DNA from 3 places in the Bombilactobacillus bombi genome. Region 2 is predicted to be linked to each of the others. Evidence: a T-box and tRNA genes for the amino acid it is inferred to sense, from the RefSeq annotation. Region 2 holds a T-box; the other regions hold tRNA genes.
The links. The T-box of region 2 lies ahead of leuS (leucine--tRNA ligase). A T-box ahead of a tRNA ligase gene usually reads a tRNA of that ligase, here a tRNA-Leu.
Positions count from the first base shown of each region.

Region 1 (6,530 bases), 740 kb from region 2:
ACTCATGCTCATGCCTTGGTGCAATACTATCAAAATGATTATGAAGCATTTAAAGCCTATGCACAAACTCATCATGACTGTACCTTTTTGGTTGATACTTATGATACGCTCAAAAGTGGGGTACCGAGCGCAATTAAAGTGGCTAAGGAAATGGGCGATAAAATTAGCTTTAAAGGCGTACGCATTGATTCTGGCGATATGGCTTATATTTCCAAACGAGTGCGTGAAAAACTAGATAACGCTGGCTACCCTGATGCCAAAATAGTTGCTTCTAATGATTTAGATGAAATTAAGATTCAAAATTTGAAAATGCAAGGAGCAAAAATTGATATTTGGGGTGTCGGCACTCATTTAATTACAGGTTATGATCAGCCAGCTTTAGGGGCAGTTTATAAGATGGTAGCCATTGAAGATGGCAATGGCAATATGATGGATACACTCAAATTATCCAGCAATGCTGAAAAAATCAGTACTCCTGGTCAAAAGCAAGTTTGGCGGATTACTAACAGCAAAAAAGATGACAAATCTGAAGGTGATTATGTCACTTTACGCGACGAAAATCCTAATGAATTACAAGAATTATATATGTTTCATCCCCAATATACCTACATTAATAAAACCATTACTGATTTTAAGGCGCGCCCAGTGTTACAATCTATATTTGAGAATGGCCAATTGGTCTATCAATTACCGACTTTAGCGCAAATTAGAAATTATTGTCGACAAAATTTAGATTCATTATGGGATGAATATAAGCGTGATCTGAATCCTCAAGATTATCCAGTAGACTTATCACAACGCCTTTATGATCATAAACGGCACTATATTGAATATGTGCATCAACAAGTCAAAAATATGGGTACGGATGATTAATAAGGAGATAAAAATGCGACCTTTACAAGAACAAATTATTGCATATGAAAAAGTACAACCTCACATTGATCCAGCTAAAGAAGTACAACGCTCAATTACTTTTTTGCAAAGTTTTTTACAAAAGAATCACTTGTTAACTTTAGTCTTAGGTATTTCTGGGGGACAAGATTCAACTTTAGCTGGACGCTTATGCCAAATGGCAATTGAGCAACTGCGCCAACAGTCTGGTAATCCCAATTATCAATTTGTAGCAGTTCGCTTACCTTATGGTGAGCAAGCTGATGAAAGTGATGCGTTAAAGGCTTTAGACTGGATTAAGCCTGATCAAACACTGCGTGTTAATATTAAACCTGCTGTTGATGCCACGGTTGCAAGTGTTGAAAGTAATGGCCTGAAAATTTCTGATTTTAATAAGGGTAATATTAAGGCCCGTCAACGCATGATTGTTCAATATGCGCTAGCAGGTGATTTAAAGGGATGTGTAGTCGGAACCGATCATGCAGCAGAAAATATTACTGGCTTTTATACTAAATATGGTGATGGAGCTGCCGATTTAACACCCTTATTTCGCTTAGATAAGCGACAAGGCAGACAATTATTGCAATATTTAGCAGCACCTGCAGCACTGATTACCAAAACCCCTACAGCGGATTTAGAAGATCAACGTCCAGGATTAGCTGATGAAGCAGCTTTAGGAGTAAGTTATCAAGATATTGATGATTACTTGGAAGGTAAAGAAATAGCTCTTGCAGCTGCTGAAAAAATCGAATCTTGGTATCAAAAAACTGCCCATAAAAGAAGATTGCCGTATACAGTTTTTGATACTTTTAACTAAGGAGACTTATTATGAATCAAGCACAAAAAAGAGCCATTACCTATGCACACGTCTTAAATGAAGTAATTGAAGACACGCAAAAAATTCAGGATGATTTAAATCCTAAATTTCAACAAATTAAAGAGGCACTCGCTGCTGGTAATTTAACAGACATGAAATCTTCCGAGTATTTAAAAATTCAAGGAGATTTTCAAAGTGGTACTGACGAATATGCTAAACTAACCGATAAATTGCATAATGCCAAGGCACCTGCTAAATTGATGGGAGTTCATTTATCGCTTGTACAAGCTTATAAAGACTATACGCAAGCATGTCAGGATATGATTAACAGTATGAAAGATGATCGAACTGTTGACGAATCCGCATTTGCAGCCTCTGAAGAGGCTCAGGATCAAATTTTAGATAAAATTGGTAAATATTTGATGAAAATGAACCAAATGAATTAAATTGTCTTGCAGAATCTGTCCGTTCATATTATAATAAAAAGGTATTGTTTGCGGGTATGGCGGAATTGGCAGACGCGCAAGACTAAGGATCTTGTGGAGAGTTATCTCCGTGGAAGTTCGAGTCTTCTTACCCGCATGACTTTATTGGTTGACCGTTTATGGAGTTATTTCTATAAACGGTTTTTTTTTGACTTTACTCAAAAGTATTTGTTCAAAAAAGTTGACTTAATATATAAAGTTAAAACAAAAATTATTTGCTATATTTGATATTACATGTTATTATGAACTTGTATTTTTGAATGGTTATGGTTCGATGGTTCATGTGTAACTAGCTTCCAGTGCCACAAAGAAATGCAAAAAGTAGTTTTTTAGGAGGATTGTTCACATGGAACATGGAACAGTAAAATGGTTTAACGCTGAAAAAGGTTATGGTTTTATTACTCGCGAAGACGGTAGCGATGTATTTGTACATTTCTCCGCTATTAACGGTGAAGGATACAAAACTCTTGAAGAAGGTCAATCAGTAACTTTCGATATCGAAGAAAGCGATCGTGGCCCACAAGCTGTTAACGTTGATAAAAATTAATATTTAGTTATTAGCTTTTGACCAGCCTAAAGGCTGGTTTTTTTGTATCTTAAGCTTCGATTCAATGTTATGATAAAGTTAATTTTCTATGGAGAGTTGAAAATTGACGAAAAGAAAAAGAATTACTAAACGGCAACGACAGACGTTTTTGACATTTTGTGCCAGTTCAATTGCGTTGTTGATTATTTTGTCAGCAATTATTTTAGCAAGAAATTTTGTGCGGCAAAATAGGATGGTTGCTCAAGAACCAATTCAAGTCAAAACAATTCAGCAGCAACACGAAGAGTTTATTCAAACACTAACACCAGCTGCGATTAAGTATGGCCGAATGTATAATATTTTACCTAGTATTACAATTGCGCAGGCCATTTTAGAAAGTGACTGGGGCCAAAGCCAATTAGCCAGCAAATATCATAATTTATTTGGAATTAAAAGTGATGATCCCAATAATTCTCAAATGTTAAAAACGCAGGAATATCAAAATGGGCAGTGGGTTACAATTGCAGCCAGTTTTAAAGTTTATCCCAGTTTTGATGCTTCTATAGCAGATCATGCGGTGTTGTTAGCCAAGGGTACTACTTGGAATAAGCAACAATATCAACATGTGCTCGCATCCAAGAATTATTTAGAAGCAGCTAATAGCTTGCAAATAGATGGTTATGCCACAGATCCCGATTATACTCAAAAAATAATTAGAATTATTGAAAAATATCATCTCAATCGTTATGACAATTAAGAACTTAGTATTTAGTTATTTGCAAAAAACGGCTTTAAAAGACGAAGTACGAACTTTAATTGGTTAATGAGAACAAATGGTCGCTATTTTTACTTATATAATGATATTTATTCTCGAATTATTCGCAATTTTACTAAGGAATGACTTTTGTCTGAGTCTAAAGCCTGTTAAAATAAGATAAAGTTAAATTTTAAGGGAGAAAAAGCTGTGAAAGAATTAGAAGCGCGAATTAAACGTGATGGACGTGTATTGGGAGAAGATGTTTTAAAAGTTGATAGCTTTTTAAATCATCAAGTAGATCCAGTTTTAATGCACAAAATGGGGCAAGAGTTTTATGAATATTTTCAAGATAAACCGATTACTAAAGTTTTAACTGTCGAATCATCAGGCATTGCCCCTGCAGTGATGACAGGCCTAGCGTTTGAAGTGCCTGTGGTTTTTGCGCGTAAACATAAATCGATTACTATGAATAATGATATGTACGTTGCTGATGTGTATTCATTTACAAAAAAGACCACTAATAAAATTAGTATTTCAAAAAACTTTTTGAGTAAAGAAGATCATGTTTTAATCATTGATGATTTTTTGGCTAATGGTCAAGCGGTGTCTGGTTTAACCAATATTATTCAACAAGCAGATGCAACGTTAGAGGGTATTGGAATTGTCATTGAAAAGACCTTCCAAAAAGGACGACAATTAATCGATCATCAAAATATACCAATTTTATCACTTGCCCGAATTAAGGCTTTTAAAAACGGACAGGTTGTGTTTGAAGAAGAATAGGGGAAAGGTTCATGAGCTTTTTAGGTCCAGCAAGTACGATTGGAATTATTGGCGGTGGTCAGTCCACCTTTTTATTAACACAACAAGCCCTAAAAATGGGCTTTAAAGTCGTTATTTTGGCAAAAAAAGCGGCCTTAGCTAATCATGAAAACGTGCAGTTAATTGTTGGTTCTCATCATCAAGTGGCAGATTTGCAAAATTTATTTTCGCAATCAGACTTGGTAATTTATGATAATGAGGATTTACACTTAGATTTGCTGGATCAAATTGAGGGACGAGAAAAGTTAGTCCAAGGCACACAAATTTTGGATTTGGTTCAAGATCGTTACTTAGAAAAAAGTTTTTTGAATAATCATAATCTAAATGTAGTACCCTTTGCTGCAGTGGTTGATGATCAAGATTTACAAAAAACTGTTCAAGAAATTGGTTTTCCCTGTATTTTGAAACCCATTCAAAAAGATGTTAGTGCGATTGATGGGAAAGTTTTTTATAATCAAGATGAAATAGATGCATATCATATTTTACAAGGATCGTTTATTTTAGAATCACTACTAGATATCCAACAAGAATTTGTAGTTTTAGCCAGCAAAGATGAGCATGGGCAAATTGCAACTTATCCAGTTGTGCAACTAACATCACAAAATCGGTGGGCACACACGGCGTTGATTAATCCACAATTCAATTCCATTTTACAAGGTGAAATCAAGGAAATCGCCCAGACAATTGCTAAAAATGTCAATTTTCGGGGATTAATTGCGATAAAGTTATGCACAACCAAGGCCCAAGCACTTTATGTGGAGAGAATTTATTTGGGAACGGTGTTTGCGGCTAATATTTATCAAGCAGTGACTGCTTATTCTCAAGAAGAACTATTTTTACGGAGTGTGTGCAGCTGGCCAGTACCTAATCTGCAGCCTTTAATTGCTGGTTGCAACTTAGTAGTAACTAAAGATAACTTAGATCTAGCAATTACAGAATTACAGAATCATCCACAATGGCAATTGAATTTAATTCCAGAAAAACTGCAACATGATTGTTTGAATCCTTATTTGGGAGTAGTAACTGTTTTGGGGAATGATTATCAAAAATTACAGCACTATGTAAATGTAACAAAATTTTGGAAGGTGTAATAATGGTCATTAAACGTTATCAAAGAGAGCAAATGGCGCACATTTGGAGTGATCAGAATAAATATCAAGCTTGGTTAGATGTAGAAATTGCAGTTGATCGCGCTTGGAATAAACTAGGTGTAATTCCTGATCAAGACTTACAAAATATTGTTGAACATGCTAGCTTCAAGGTTGAAGATATTTTAGCAATGGAAAAAGTGACTAAACATGATGTAGTAGCTTTTACCCGTACCATTTCTCAAAGTCTAGGTGCCGAAAAAAAATGGGTTCACTTTGGCGTGACTTCTACTGATGTTGTGGATACCGCTTATGGTTATTTGTTAAAACAAGCCAATGATATTTTACGTCAAGATTTACAAGACTTAGCTGATGTTGTGGCTCAAAAAGCGCGTCAATATAAACAGACAGTCATGATTGGCCGCACCCATGGAGTTCACGCAGAACCAACTACGTTTGGCTTGGTATTAGCTAATTGGTATTCTGAAATTAAGCGCCATCAAGAACGTTTTGAACATGCAGCAGCTGGTGTGGAAGCAGGCAAAATTAGTGGCGCTGTTGGTACCTTTGCCAATATTTCTCCGCAAGCAGAAGCGTTAGTGTGCCAAGAATTAGGTTTGCGTGCTCAAGAAATTTCAACACAAGTTTTACCACGGGATTTACATGCTGAATATATTATGACTTTAGCTTTGATTGCTGCTGGTATTGAGCGATTTGCATTAGAAATCCGCCATTTGCAACGTACCGAAGTGCGTGAAGTAGAAGAGTTTTTTGCTTCGGGACAAAAAGGCTCTTCAGCAATGCCGCATAAACGTAATCCAATTGGCTCGGAAAATGTTACCGGCTTGGCTCGAGTGATTAAGGGGCATGTGTTTACCGCCTTAGAAGATATTGAATTATGGCACGAACGTGATATTTCTCATAGTTCAGCAGAAAGAATTATTTTACCAGATACGACCGAATTATTAGATTATATGTTGCATCGTTTTACTAAGATTGTCCAAGAGTTAACTGTTTTTCCAGAAAAAATGGAAGCTGACTTACAAGTAACTCACGGGTTAATCTATTCACAAAGAGTCATGTTAAAGTTAATTAAAACTGGATTGAGTCGCGAAGCTGCTTATGATATTGTACAGCCATTAAC
Region 1 is NZ_CP031513.1:1,033,327-1,039,856, reverse strand. It holds gene DS830_RS05335 (nicotinate phosphoribosyltransferase) at 1-873, shown strand, start outside; gene nadE (ammonia-dependent NAD(+) synthetase) at 887-1,708, shown strand; gene DS830_RS05325 (hypothetical protein) at 1,720-2,154, shown strand; tRNA gene DS830_RS05320 (tRNA-Leu) at 2,205-2,290, shown strand; gene DS830_RS05315 (cold-shock protein) at 2,540-2,740, shown strand; gene DS830_RS05310 (glycoside hydrolase family 73 protein) at 2,844-3,476, shown strand; gene DS830_RS05305 (xanthine phosphoribosyltransferase) at 3,684-4,259, shown strand; gene DS830_RS05300 (ATP-grasp domain-containing protein) at 4,271-5,389, shown strand; gene purB (adenylosuccinate lyase) at 5,392-6,530, shown strand, end outside.
Region 1: it encodes a tRNA-Leu, which carries the amino acid that the T-box ahead of leuS (leucine--tRNA ligase) is inferred to sense. The anticodon was not compared.

Region 2 (6,530 bases):
TACAACCAGCGCTTATGTGGATATCCAAGGGATTGTGCGGAATACTGTTCGGCGAATTGGTTATACAAATTCTGATTATGGTTTTGATGCTGATACTTGTGCAGTGATTGTGGCATTGGACCAACAATCACCAGATATTGCCCAAGGAGTTGACGATGCTTTAGAAAAGCGAGAAGGCCAAACTGATCAAGATCCTTACGATCAAATTGGTGCTGGAGATCAAGGGTTAATGTTTGGTTATGCAACGAATGAAACTGCAGAGTACATGCCTTTACCAATCGTGTTAGCTCATAAGTTGACTCATCAAGTAACGCGAGTTCGCAAAAATAACACTTTGAATTATTTGCGTCCTGATTCTAAAGCACAAGTAACAGTTGAATATGATGATGATGGCAAACCTCTAAGGGTAGATACTGTAGTTTTAAGTACCCAACATAATCCAGAAGTACAATTAAAAGATTTAAAGCACGATATTATTGAACAAGTAATTAAAAAAGTGATTCCAGCTACTTTATTGGATGATCAAACCAAATTTTTAATTAATCCTACAGGCCGGTTTGTTCTAGGTGGACCTAGCAGTGATACAGGTTTGACCGGCAGAAAAATCATTGTCGATACTTATGGTGGTTTTGCTCATCATGGTGGAGGAGCTTTTTCAGGAAAAGATGCTACTAAGGTTGACCGTTCTGCTAGTTATGCAGCACGCTACGTTGCCAAAAATATTGTAGCCGCTGGAATTGCTGATCAAATTGAAATTCAATTAGCTTATGCAATTGGGGTTGCTCGTCCCGTATCTATTGATGTTAATACTTTTGGCAGTAGTAAGTATCATGATGAGCAGATAGTCGCTGCAATTCGAAAGGTATTCGATTTGAGACCAGCCGGGATTATTGCAATGTTAGATTTAAAACGTCCAATTTATGAACAAACAGCTGCTTATGGACATTTTGGACGGACTGATATTGATTTACCTTGGGAAAAATTGGATAAGGTCCAAGAGTTGCAACAAATTATAAAGGAGTAATTGAACGCTTGTGAAAAAAACAAATGTAAAATTAGTAACAGTTGCTGTTTTTATTGCAACTTTTATGACAGCAATTGAGGGAACGATTGTCTCAACGGCAATGCCCACCATTATCGGGGATTTACACGGTTTAAGTTTAATGAACTGGGTGTTTTCAATTTATTTATTGATGAGTGCTGTGACGACACCAATTTATGGCAAATTATCTGATCGCTATGGACGCAAATTATTGTTAAACATCGGTTTAGTAATTTTTGTCGTTGGTTCGTTCCTTTGTGGCATATCACATACAATGCTGCAGCTAATTTTCTTTCGTATTCTACAAGGGTTAGGTGCAGGAGCTATTCAACCATTAACATATACTGTATTAGCAGATATTTATCCAATTGAAAAAAGAGCTAATATGATTGGTTTAAATGGCTCTTCTTGGGGAATAGCTTCGATTGTGGCACCGTTATTAGGTGGTTTTATCGTTGACAAATTGAGTTGGCATTGGGTTTTTGCAATTAATATTCCGTTTGGTTTGTTAACTATTATTTTAGTGCAGTTCTTTTTACATGAAGATATTAAACCACAGCACCATGCCATTGATTATCAAGGTATTGTGTTATTAACATTGTCCTTAGTATTTTTGATGTTAGGTTTACAAAATCTTAACAATGCACATACCTTTGTTTGGAGTTTAGTTTTATTAGTATTAGCCGTGATTTCTTTGATAATCCTAGTTAAAGTGGAACGGCACCAAGAAGATCCCGTTTTACCAATTCATTTATTCACCAATCGAGCATTTGTAATTCAAAATGCAACTTTGTTATTGATTTCTGGATTTTTAATTGGTTTTGAGGCTTATTTGCCAATCTGGATGCAGAGTGTGCTTGGCCTTTCGCCATTATTAGGGGGATTTGCCGTAACTCCTAGTTCGGTTATTTGGCTGGTTGGGTCTTATGTTTCTGGAAAAATGATTATCAAATACCCACCACATCGATTGACAACAATTGCGTTATTATTTTTGCTCACTGGTTGTATCTTTTATCTATTATTACCTTTAAAAACAGCCTTTTATGTTTTCTTATTAATTTCTGCAATTTATGGTTTTGGCTTTGGTTTAGCTGTCACAACTTCCACAGTAACTTCGCAAAGCGTGGTTTCTCCTGAAGAAGTTGGTACTGCAACGAGTTTCAATACCCTAGCGCGGAGCTTGGGTCAAACATTGATGGTTTCAATATTTGGGATTGTAATGAACTTAAAATTAGTCCAAGGTGTTCAAAACACGCCAGGATTAACATTTAACATGGTTAATAAGATGATTAATCCGTCAACTGCCGGTTTGGTTCCAGCCAAATATTTACAACCGGCTCGCCAAATAGTCTTTTCCGGTTTACACAGTATTTATATAGTTGGATTTATCATTTTGCTATGTGCATTTATTATTAATCTCTTTGATGCTAAGAATCAGAAGTTATTGATTGATTATCAAAAACAAGATATTTAAAAAGTAAGGTGTTAGCACTAGCTAGTATTGTTCCAGCAAGTACGTCACTAGGAAAGTGAACTTGAAGGACAATACGACTAAGAATCACTAAAATAGCGATTAAGTCTAATAGATAAAGACTTAATCGTTTTTTGGTGTTTTGTTTAATAATTATTTGTAAAGCTAATATAAAAGTTGTAATAGCAACGGCATGTCCACTAGGAAAACTGTAACCACCAACAGTTACTAAATGCGGTAAAGTTGGTCGAGGACGTTGAAATAAATATTTAAAATAATGATTACCAATCGTATTAATTAAGACGATAGTAATTAAAAACCAGCGTTGGCGGCTGTGCAGAATTAATCCGCAGATAAAACTGAGGATTACAGTCATTATTGGCATTCCTAAGTTAGTAATAATTTTAAAGAAAGATAAATAAAGATTATTAGGCGCATGTAACAATTGGAAGAAAAAATTATCAAATTGTTGAGTAATTTGTAAATGTAAAACGACAGCTATTGCAATGACAATGAAGCTTAAATATAAAGCGCCAATTTTTAAAATTTTGTTTACGTTTTGGTTCATTTAGGTAAAACTCCTTGTTTTATTTAGTGATAGTTAGTAGTATAAATAATAAGAGATAAATTGGATTTGGAGATTTTATAATTGAATTGTAAAAGTTTTTTGATGAGAAAGCAAAATAACCATAAAAATATGAAGCATAAGTTTATTTACCAGTTATCAATGGTTAGTGTTAGTTTATTGACGGCTGGAGTTATCTGGCAAGGTAACATCAATTCGGCCGCTGCTGAGAATAATGTGTCAATGACTATTAGTGTAGATAATGCTGATAATCCTGAAAATATTATTACTTCTAATGGTTATGGTGACCAAACATTCTTGAATTATTTAGGTCTTTCCGCTCAAAGGCTGGCTAATAATAATGATTTATACGCTTCGGTAATGATTGCTCAAGCTTTATTAGAAAGTGGTTGGGGAACTAGTGGTTTAGCGCAAGCTCCTAATTATAATTTATTTGGTGTTAAGGGTAATTATCAAGGACAATCGGTTGATTTTAGCACTCAAGAAGATGATGGAACCGGGAATCTGTTTTCAATTAATTCTGGTTTTCGGCGTTATCCATCATATAAAGAATCACTAGAAGATTATGTACGTGTATTACGTTCTAATGAGCAATTATACGGACCAGTTTGGAAAAGCAACGCAAAAACTTATCAAGATGCTACTAGAGCTTTGACTGGACATTATGCAACCGACACAACTTATGATCAGAAGTTAAACAGTATGATTGAAAAGTATGACTTGACTCGCTTTGATCAGGCACCAGAAGTTAATAGTCCAGTTAGCGCTAATGATATCGTAGTAAATAAAGTTAACTGGGTAGTTAATCAAGCACAAACTTTAGTCACTTCAAAAAATGCTTATCAAAAACAACAAGCACCAATTATTATTTTGAATCATTATAACCATCCAATTGTGCAGGCTAGCTTAAGTCAACCACAAGAAGAAACTGTCATGCCAACGCCGGCTCATGATGAAATTGCCGAAGAAATTAACTTTAATAAAGAAATTACTCAGGCTGCAGTTAAACCTTCTAATTCAATAGTAAAAAGTTATAGCAATATAGCTCCAAAACAAAAAGTTATACCTGTTAAAAAAGCAACCGCAGTTACGTCAAAGGCCGAACCATCAGTTCCAGTCGATAAAAGTAATTTGCCACAATCAGAAAATGAAGAAAATTCAATTTCAGAGTTGAAATAATGAGCCTAGTTATTCTATAATACTAGTTATTATTAATTATATTTAATAAACAAAGCGAGAAACTAGTAGTTAACGTTAAATTGGCAGAGAGTGGAAGATTGGTGTGATTCCATAATTTGATGTTGATGAACTCATTCTCAAGTTTAAGTATTGAATAAAGTAGGTATTTACGGGGTATCGTTAATTACATAAGCGTTGCATTTTCAATGCAAAACTTAGGTGGTACCGCGGTCATTCGTCCTATTGCAAAGAAGCAATAGGACTTTTTTTATAAGGAGGATTATATGAGCTATAACCATAATGTAATTGAAAAAAAGTGGCAGGCCTATTGGAAAGAACACCAGACCTTTAAGACCACAACCGACAAAAATAAAAAGAAGTTTTACGTTTTAGACATGTTTCCCTATCCATCTGGTAAAGGGCTACATGTCGGTCATCCAGAAGGATATACCGCAACTGACATTATTGCCCGCATGAAAAGAATGCAAGGCTTCAATGTCTTGCATCCGATGGGCTGGGATGCTTTTGGTTTACCAGCAGAACAATATGCCATCAAAACTGGTAATAACCCACGGGACTTTACTCAAAAAAATATTAATACTTTTAAAAAACAAATTAATTCTTTAGGATTTTCCTATGATTGGGACCGTGAAGTTAATACAACAGATCCCAGCTACTATAAATGGACGCAATGGATTTTTGAGCAGTTGTATAAAAAGGGCTTAGCTTATGAAGCTGAAATTCCAGTTAATTGGAGTCCAGATTTAGGCACTGTGGTTGCTAATGAAGAAATTATTGATGGTAAAACTGAACGTGGCGGTTTTCCAGTTTATCGCAAACCAATGCGGCAATGGATGTTAAAAATAACTGCTTATGCGGATCGATTAATTGATGATTTGGATTTATTAGATTGGCCTGAAAGTATTAAAGATATGCAACGCAACTGGATTGGACGCTCTATTGGGGCGGAAGTAACTTTTGCTATAGCTGGAACAGATTTAACCTTTGATATTTTTACAACACGTCCAGATACAATTTTCGGTGCTACTTACATGGTTATGGCACCAGATAAAGAATTAGTGGCCCAAATTACTACACCAGAACAAAAAGCAGCTGTCGAAGATTATCAAGCACAAACAGCACGCAAGAGTGATTTAGACCGGACGGACCTAAATACCGAAAAAACCGGTGTCTTTACTGGAGCTTATGCTATTAATCCTGTTAATGGTCAACAGGTACCAATTTGGATTTCTGATTATGTATTAGCAACATATGGAACAGGAGCTATTATGGCTGTTCCTGCTCATGATCAACGGGATTATGACTTTGCTCAAAAATTCCAATTGCCAATTGTTCCAGTAATTGCAGGTGGCAATGTGGACGAAGCTGCTTATACAGGAGACGGGAAGCATATTAATTCAGGTTTTTTAAATGACTTAGACAAAGAGCAAGCCATTGCCAAAATAGTTGCCTGGTTAGAAGAACATCAAGTCGGTCAAAAGAAAGTCAACTATCGCCTGCGTGATTGGGTCTTTTCACGGCAAAGATATTGGGGAGAACCTATTCCAGTTATTCATTGGGAAGATGGGGAAACAACACTAGTACCAGAGGATGAACTACCGTTAGAGTTACCAGCAGAAGCAGATATCAAGCCTTCTGGTAGTGTTGAAAGTCCTTTAGCTAATTTGACTGATTGGGTGAACGTTGTTGACAAAAATGGCCGCAAGGGCCGGCGAGAAACTAATACTATGCCTCAATGGGCAGGTAGTTCTTGGTATTATTTACGTTATGTGGATCCGCATAATCAAAATGCAATTGCTGATTTTGACAAACTTAAAGAATGGTTACCAGTAGACTTATATATTGGTGGCGCCGAACATGCTGTTTTACATTTGTTATATGCTCGTTTTTGGCACAAATTCTTATACGATATTGGTGTAGTCCCAACTGTCGAACCTTTTCAAAAGTTATTTAATCAAGGGATGATTTTAGGTGAAAATCACGAAAAAATGTCCAAGTCTAAAGGTAATGTGGTTAATCCTGATGATGTAGTTGCCGAATATGGTGCTGACACTTTACGCGTTTATGAAATGTTTATGGGACCACTAGATGCCTCAATTTCTTGGAGTGAAGATGGTTTAGCAGGTTCATATCGTTTCTTAGAAAGAGTTTGGCGCTTGTACATCAATAATGATGATGATAATACTTTGCGCACTGATTTTATTTTGGATCAAGACAATCCGGAATTGAAA
Region 2 is NZ_CP031513.1:292,781-299,310, forward strand. It holds gene metK (methionine adenosyltransferase) at 1-1,024, shown strand, start outside; gene DS830_RS01630 (MDR family MFS transporter) at 1,035-2,516, shown strand; gene DS830_RS01635 (phosphatase PAP2 family protein) at 2,470-3,081, opposite strand; gene DS830_RS01640 (glucosaminidase domain-containing protein) at 3,163-4,278, shown strand; T-box leader at 4,322-4,524, shown strand; gene leuS (leucine--tRNA ligase) at 4,563-6,530, shown strand, end outside.

Region 3 (6,530 bases), 570 kb from region 2:
AATTTTAAAAAGAGAGGGACTTTATAATGACTAAAATAACTTTTATTAACGCTAATATCTATCAACATGAACAACAAGATTTTCAACCACAACAATATTTTACCGTTGACACTGATACTCAAAGAATAACTGCTATGGGACAAGGAGTACCTTCAGAGTCAATTGTTGATCAAATTGTAGACTTTCATAATCAATATGTTATGCCTGGCATTATGAATGCTCATACCCATATTGGGAGTACTCCAACTTATTGGGCCGAACAAGAAAGTAGCATTGAAGGCGCTGATCCTAAAGCTATACAGACAATGTTTGCTATAAAAAACATGCAAGATCTCATTAATCACGGTGTCACTTATATTCGCAATGTAGGTGCTGCTTATGATATTGATATTCCTATTAAAATAATGCAACATCAAAAGATGATTGCTGGTCCACGAGTTATGACTTCCGGTAAAGCTTTCACCATGACTGGAGGTCACGGTGATGGATCAGGAATTGAAGTTGATGGCGTAGACGAAATGATTAAGGGCGTTCGTCAATCTATGAAAAATGGTGTCGATAATATTAAACTAATGGTGACTGGTGGGGTTTTGCGTAATGGTGAAACACCAGATGATATCCAATTTAATGAAGATGAAGTCAAAGCTGCTGTTCGAGAAGCCCATCACAAAAATAAGACTGTTGCTGCTCATGCCCAAGGCAATGCTGGAGTTAAAGAAGCAGCTCAAGCTGGTGTAGATACAGTTGAACATGCCTTTGATATTGATGATGAGACCATTGATATCATGAAAGAACATAAAACTTTTGTGGTACCAACGATGAATGCTATGTATGCAATCTACAAATATGGGGAAGACACAGTTGCTGATTGGGCACGTCAAAAAGTTATCATCAATATTAAAAAACACTTTGCTAGTATCAAAAAAGCTGCTGCTGCTGGAATCCCTATTGCTATGGGGACTGATGCAGGGACTCCTTATAATGGCTTTGAAAATGAAAGTGCCTATGAAATGCAATTATATGTAGAAAAAGCAGGCATGACACCAGCACAAGCGATTGACACTGCGACAATTAATTGTGCCAAAGCGATGCATGTCAGCAAAGACTACGGTGAGATTAGTGTGGGTAAAGTGGCAGACTTTATTGTAATGAAAGATAATCCTATTCAAGATATTAAAGTTATTCAAAAAGAAAAAGCTGTTTATCAAGGTGGTGTCTGTGTTCACCAACCAGCATAATTAAAATTATGAAAGCATTCTTCTGAAAAGTGGAATGCTTTTTTTGATTCTATTATTCAAAAATTGTTCTATAATAATTATTATTAATATTTGAGGTGATAAAATGTTGTGGCCTTGGTTACATCTAGTTGTTGGCGTAGTATTATTTGTAGCAATTATTGGCGGTTTATTAGCTAAAGTTCCCCAAGCCAAAGTTTGGGTAATGATTGCGCGTATTTGCTACATAATATTGATTATTAGTGGAGCATTAATGTTTAGTTATGCTTGGCATGAGCATCCAATTTTGACAATTGTGAAAATTATCCTTGCAGTAGGTTTAATTGGTTTAATTGAAATGGCCTTTGCCAAAAAATTAAAGAAACAGTTTTCTCGAGTTATGTTTTATGGGGCTCTTATTTTAGCAGTTATTGTGGTTATTATCGGTTTTATAATGACGGATGGTTTCCCATTGTTTCACTAGGCTAAGGTAGTTAAACTAGATTTTGATCCGATATAATTTTATATCGGATTTTTTGTTGGTCGCATATCTATTGAAAGCATTTACTTTTTGCGGTTTAATAAAGATAAGTACTTATAAATGGAGGAATAGATTATGGTTGATTATAGTGAACAATATGAAAAATTTGGAAAAGAAACGGCTAATTTGCGTAAGCAATCACCAGAAGAAATGAAAGCCTTCGGTGGTTTAGTTAAAACTACAATGCAAGAAGGTGCTTTGGATACGAAAACCAAAGAAATGATTGCCTTAGGAATTGCGATTGCAGATCGCTGTGAAGGCTGTATCATGTCACACGTTAAAAGTAATTTAAAAAATGGTGTTACTATGGAACAATTGGCAGAAGTAGTAAATGTTGCAATTTTAATGGGAGGTGGACCTTCCACAGTTTATGGTGCAAAAGCATTATCATTTGCTCAATATCTTCAAGAAAAAGAAAATTAGGAATTAAAAAACAGAAGTTCTAAGAACTTCTGTTTTAATAAATATAATGAATGAGAAGACCGTATTCTGATAAATATTGATAAACCATTAACAGAAACAATATTGCCGCTGACAGGAGTCGAACCTGCACATGGAAAACCATACAGCGACCTGAACGCTGCGCGTCTGCCAATTCCGCCACAGCGGCTTTACAAATACTAATTTTATCAAATTTTAAACTAATTGTAACTAGGAAATTTAAAAATTATGAAAAAACTTACAACAAAAATTTTAAATAATGTTATTCAACCGCGCCCCCACAATTCTTATAAGGGTACTTTTGGTAAAGTTTTATTAATTGCTGGAAGCGCTAATTTTGGTGGTGCAGCTATTATGGCTGCTACAGCAGCAGTGTATACAGGAGCTGGACTAGTTAGTGTCGCTACTAGTATAGATAATTTTATTAGTTTGCATGCACGCTTGCCCGAGGCAATGGTTTTAGATTTAAATAATTCTAAACCATTACTAGAATTATTAACTAGTGTAAATGTCATTGCTATTGGCCCCGGTTTAGAAGTAACTACCAATAATGCGCAGTTACTGACGGCCATTATTAAAAAAGTTAGTAAACAACAATGTTTGATTATTGATGCTTCAGCGATTACGTTATTGGCTCAATATCAAATTGATCTCCAACATTGTCAAGCCCAGGTGATTTTAACACCTCATCAAATTGAATGGCAACGGTTGAGTGGATTAACACCTCAACAGCAAACAACAACTAATAATTATCAATATTTGCAACAGATAGCAGCGCCCCAAACAGCATTAATTCTTAAGGGCTCACCTTCGCATATTTATTTCAACAATGAAGCAGAAATCTATGAAAACACACTGGGAACTCCAGCAATGGCTACCGGGGGAATGGGTGATACATTAACTGGTATGATAGCAGGCTTTGCAGCACAATTTTCTAATTGGCATGATGCTGTTTTAGCGGCAGTTTTTTTGCACAGCTACGGGGCAGAGTTGTTAGCCAAAGATAACTATGTTGTGTTACCGACGATGATTGATCAGTATTTACCTCAATGGATGAACCAATTTGCACATGCAAAAGATAGTTCAGTCAATCATTAAATAATTATTTTTGGTTCTATGGCAGTGGTACAAGCACATTTATAACAATTACCGAGAGTTATTCTAGAGATAATATTGCATTCTAATTTAGAACCATTATAATGTAGGTGTAACTGAAAAGGGAGGAACTCAATTTATGAAAGTAGTTGTAGTTGGTTCATCACATGGTGGTTTTGAAGCGGTGCAAGAATTATTGCAAGACTATCCACAAGCAGAGATTCAATGGTATGAAAAGGGCGATTTTCTTTCTTTTCTCTCCTGTGGAATGCAGCTTTATTTAGAAGGTGTCGTTAAAGATGTTAATAGTGTAAGCTATGCAACCAAAGAGGACATGGAAAAAAAGGGTGTTCATGTATTTATTCAACAGGATGTTACTGCGATTAATTCTACTGAGCATCAAGTAACAGTTCACAATTTAGCTGATGATACTACCAGAACTGAAAGTTATGATAAGCTTATTATCAGCACTGGAGCAGTTCCAGCACAAATTCCAGTTGCTGGTAATGATTTGAAGAATATCTATTTTATGCGGGGTCGTGATTGGGCAATGAAGCTCAAACGCGCAACTGTGGAACCGCTGATTGATAAAGTGGTGGTGATTGGCTCAGGCTATATCGGAATTGAAGCCGCTGAGGCATTTGCTAAAGCCGGCAAACAAGTAACAATAATTGATGTTTTACCTCGAATTTTAGGAACGTATTTGGATTCTGAATTTACTGATGTTTTGGCGCAAGAGTTAAAACAAAATAACGTGGACTTAGCTTTAGGTGAAAATGTCCAAAGATTTGTTGGTGATAATGGCAAAGTTCAACAAGTTGTAACAGACAAGGGTACTTATGCAGCGGATTTAGTGATTGAATCCGTTGGAGTTAAACCTAATACTGCTTGGTTAGCTGATACTTTAGAATTAAATGATGATCAAACAATAAAAACTGACCAATACCAACGTACTAGTCAACCAGATATTTTTGCTGTTGGAGATGCAACTTATGTAACTTTTGCACCTACTGGTCAACCTGCTAAAATTGCCTTAGCCACTAATAGTCGGCGCCAAGGTCGCTATGCAGTGAAAAATTTGGAAAAGGCTAGTCAACCAACACCTGCTGTTTCGGGATCTTCTGCACTTTCAGTGTTCCGTTATCATTTTGCTTCGACGGGCATTAAAGATGCAACTGCCAAAAACTATCCTGTTCAATCAGCTTCAGTGTATGTGGAAGATAGCTACCGTCCACCGTTTGTGCCTGACGCTCATAATGCTAAAGTACAATTTAAATTAACTTATAATCCTGAAAATGGTCAAATTTTAGGGGCACAAATCATGTCGACTGCTGATGTTACGGCGAATATTAATACAATTTCTTTAGCCATTCAGCAACATTTAACTGTGGCAGATTTAGCTTATACGGATTTCTTCTTCCAACCTGGATTTGATTGTCCTTGGAATATTATGAATGTTGCAGCTCAAAAAGCTCAACGGCAATTGCAAGCTAAATAAATTATTTCTCTGTAAACAAAAAGAGCTTGAGGTAAGAATTATCTCAGGCTCTTTAATTATTATTTATTTTTCCGCGGATTTATTAACCATGATGTCATCAATCAAACCATAATCTTTGGCTTCTTGAGCAGTCATGTAGTTATCTCTTTCGGTATCTTTTTTAATGGTTTCGATATCTTGACCAGAATTGTCAGCCAAAATCTTATTCAAACGTTCACGCGTTTTGAGAATTTCTTCAGCAGCAATTTCAATTTCTGTTTGTTGTCCTTGAGCACCACCAGAAGGTTGGTGAATTAAGACTGTGGAATTTGGCAAAGCAAAACGTTTGCCCTTGGCACCAGATGATAACAAGACACTAGCCATAGATGCTGCCATCCCCATTGCAATGGTTTGGACATCAGCTTTAACAAAGTTCATAGTATCCATGATTGCTAAGCCAGCTGTGACTGAACCACCAGGAGAGTTAATATACATATAAATATCTTTTTTAGAATCTTGTGCATCTAAGAATAATAATTGGGCAATAACAGTGTTTGCCATTTGATCATTCACTTCACCAGACAACATAATGATTCGATCTTTTAAAAGGCGTGAGTAAATATCATAAGCCCGTTCGCCGCGGGGACTTTGTTCAATAACTGTTGGAACTAACATTTCGTAGCCTCCTATTTATTAATTAGCACTCTATTGGTTACTCTGCTAATTTATCACATTTACAGGAAAAGTCAACTATCAAAGCTTCGTATGTAAATAAAAAGACATCCGAATTAAACGGATGCCGAGATTATTAATAACGGTCAATTAACTTAACAAAAGCTTCATCAATTGACTTCAAAAAGTCTTTAGTTCCTTGATTATTAACTTCGCCCTTGTCTTCGTCAATAAAGTTAGTAACATTACCAATGTAAGCTTCTGGTTGTTGCAAAGTTGGCATGTTCAAAAAGACTAATGCTTGACGTAAATGCTGGTTAGCACCAAAGCCAGAAATGGCACCAATAGAAACAGAAACAACAGCTGCTGGCTTGCCATCCCAAACATTAGCACCATAAGGACGAGAAGCAACATCTAAAGCGTTCTTCAAAACTGCTGGAACACTGCGGTTATATTCTGGTGTAACAAACAAAGCAGCATCAATTGCTTTGACCTCATCACGGAATTTTGGATATTGTGCAGGTACTTCGTTCAAGTCATCAAAGTCTTGGTTGTATAAAGGTAAGTCACCAATTTCGATGAATTTAGCTTCATAACCAGCAGGAAATTGTTTAGCCATCTCCTGAGCAATAATCCGTGAATAAGAACCCTTGCGCAAACTGCCTACAAAAATTCCAATAGTCTTTGTCATAATAAAAACCTCTTTCTTTTTTAAACTTCATAAATAGTATATCGAGGTCTTACAAAAAATGCTGAGATTTGTTCCTTTTAATTTTGAATAATCAATCCGGTTCAATTTATAGGAATAAATCGCTTGATAATTATAACTTTTAGAGATTTTAATTTAGCTAAATAAACCAGTAATTAAGGCAGCAATTGTGCAGAGTGGGGTTCTAAAGCAAAATGACCAGTCTACTTTAGTGTTGAGATTAAAGATGGATAATTAATATTGAGTAATTGCGTCATTTTTGCAAATCATAAATTAATTGTTTGACATTAGTTAAACATTAATTTGTTAAAGTTAAAAATCAGTACTTTTGAAAGCTAAAGAAAAATAATTTTCTACCACCGTATAATTAGATTTTAAGTC
Region 3 is NZ_CP031513.1:867,603-874,132, reverse strand. It holds gene DS830_RS04535 (peptide ABC transporter substrate-binding protein) at 1-2, shown strand, start outside; gene DS830_RS04530 (metal-dependent hydrolase family protein) at 27-1,238, shown strand; gene DS830_RS04525 (DUF1516 family protein) at 1,342-1,698, shown strand; gene DS830_RS04520 (carboxymuconolactone decarboxylase family protein) at 1,831-2,178, shown strand; tRNA gene DS830_RS04515 (tRNA-Leu) at 2,282-2,365, opposite strand; gene DS830_RS04510 (NAD(P)H-hydrate dehydratase) at 2,425-3,294, shown strand; gene DS830_RS04505 (FAD-dependent oxidoreductase) at 3,431-4,789, shown strand; gene clpP (ATP-dependent Clp endopeptidase proteolytic subunit ClpP) at 4,853-5,443, opposite strand; gene DS830_RS04495 (NADPH-dependent FMN reductase) at 5,577-6,131, opposite strand.
Region 3: it encodes a tRNA-Leu, which carries the amino acid that the T-box ahead of leuS (leucine--tRNA ligase) is inferred to sense. The anticodon was not compared.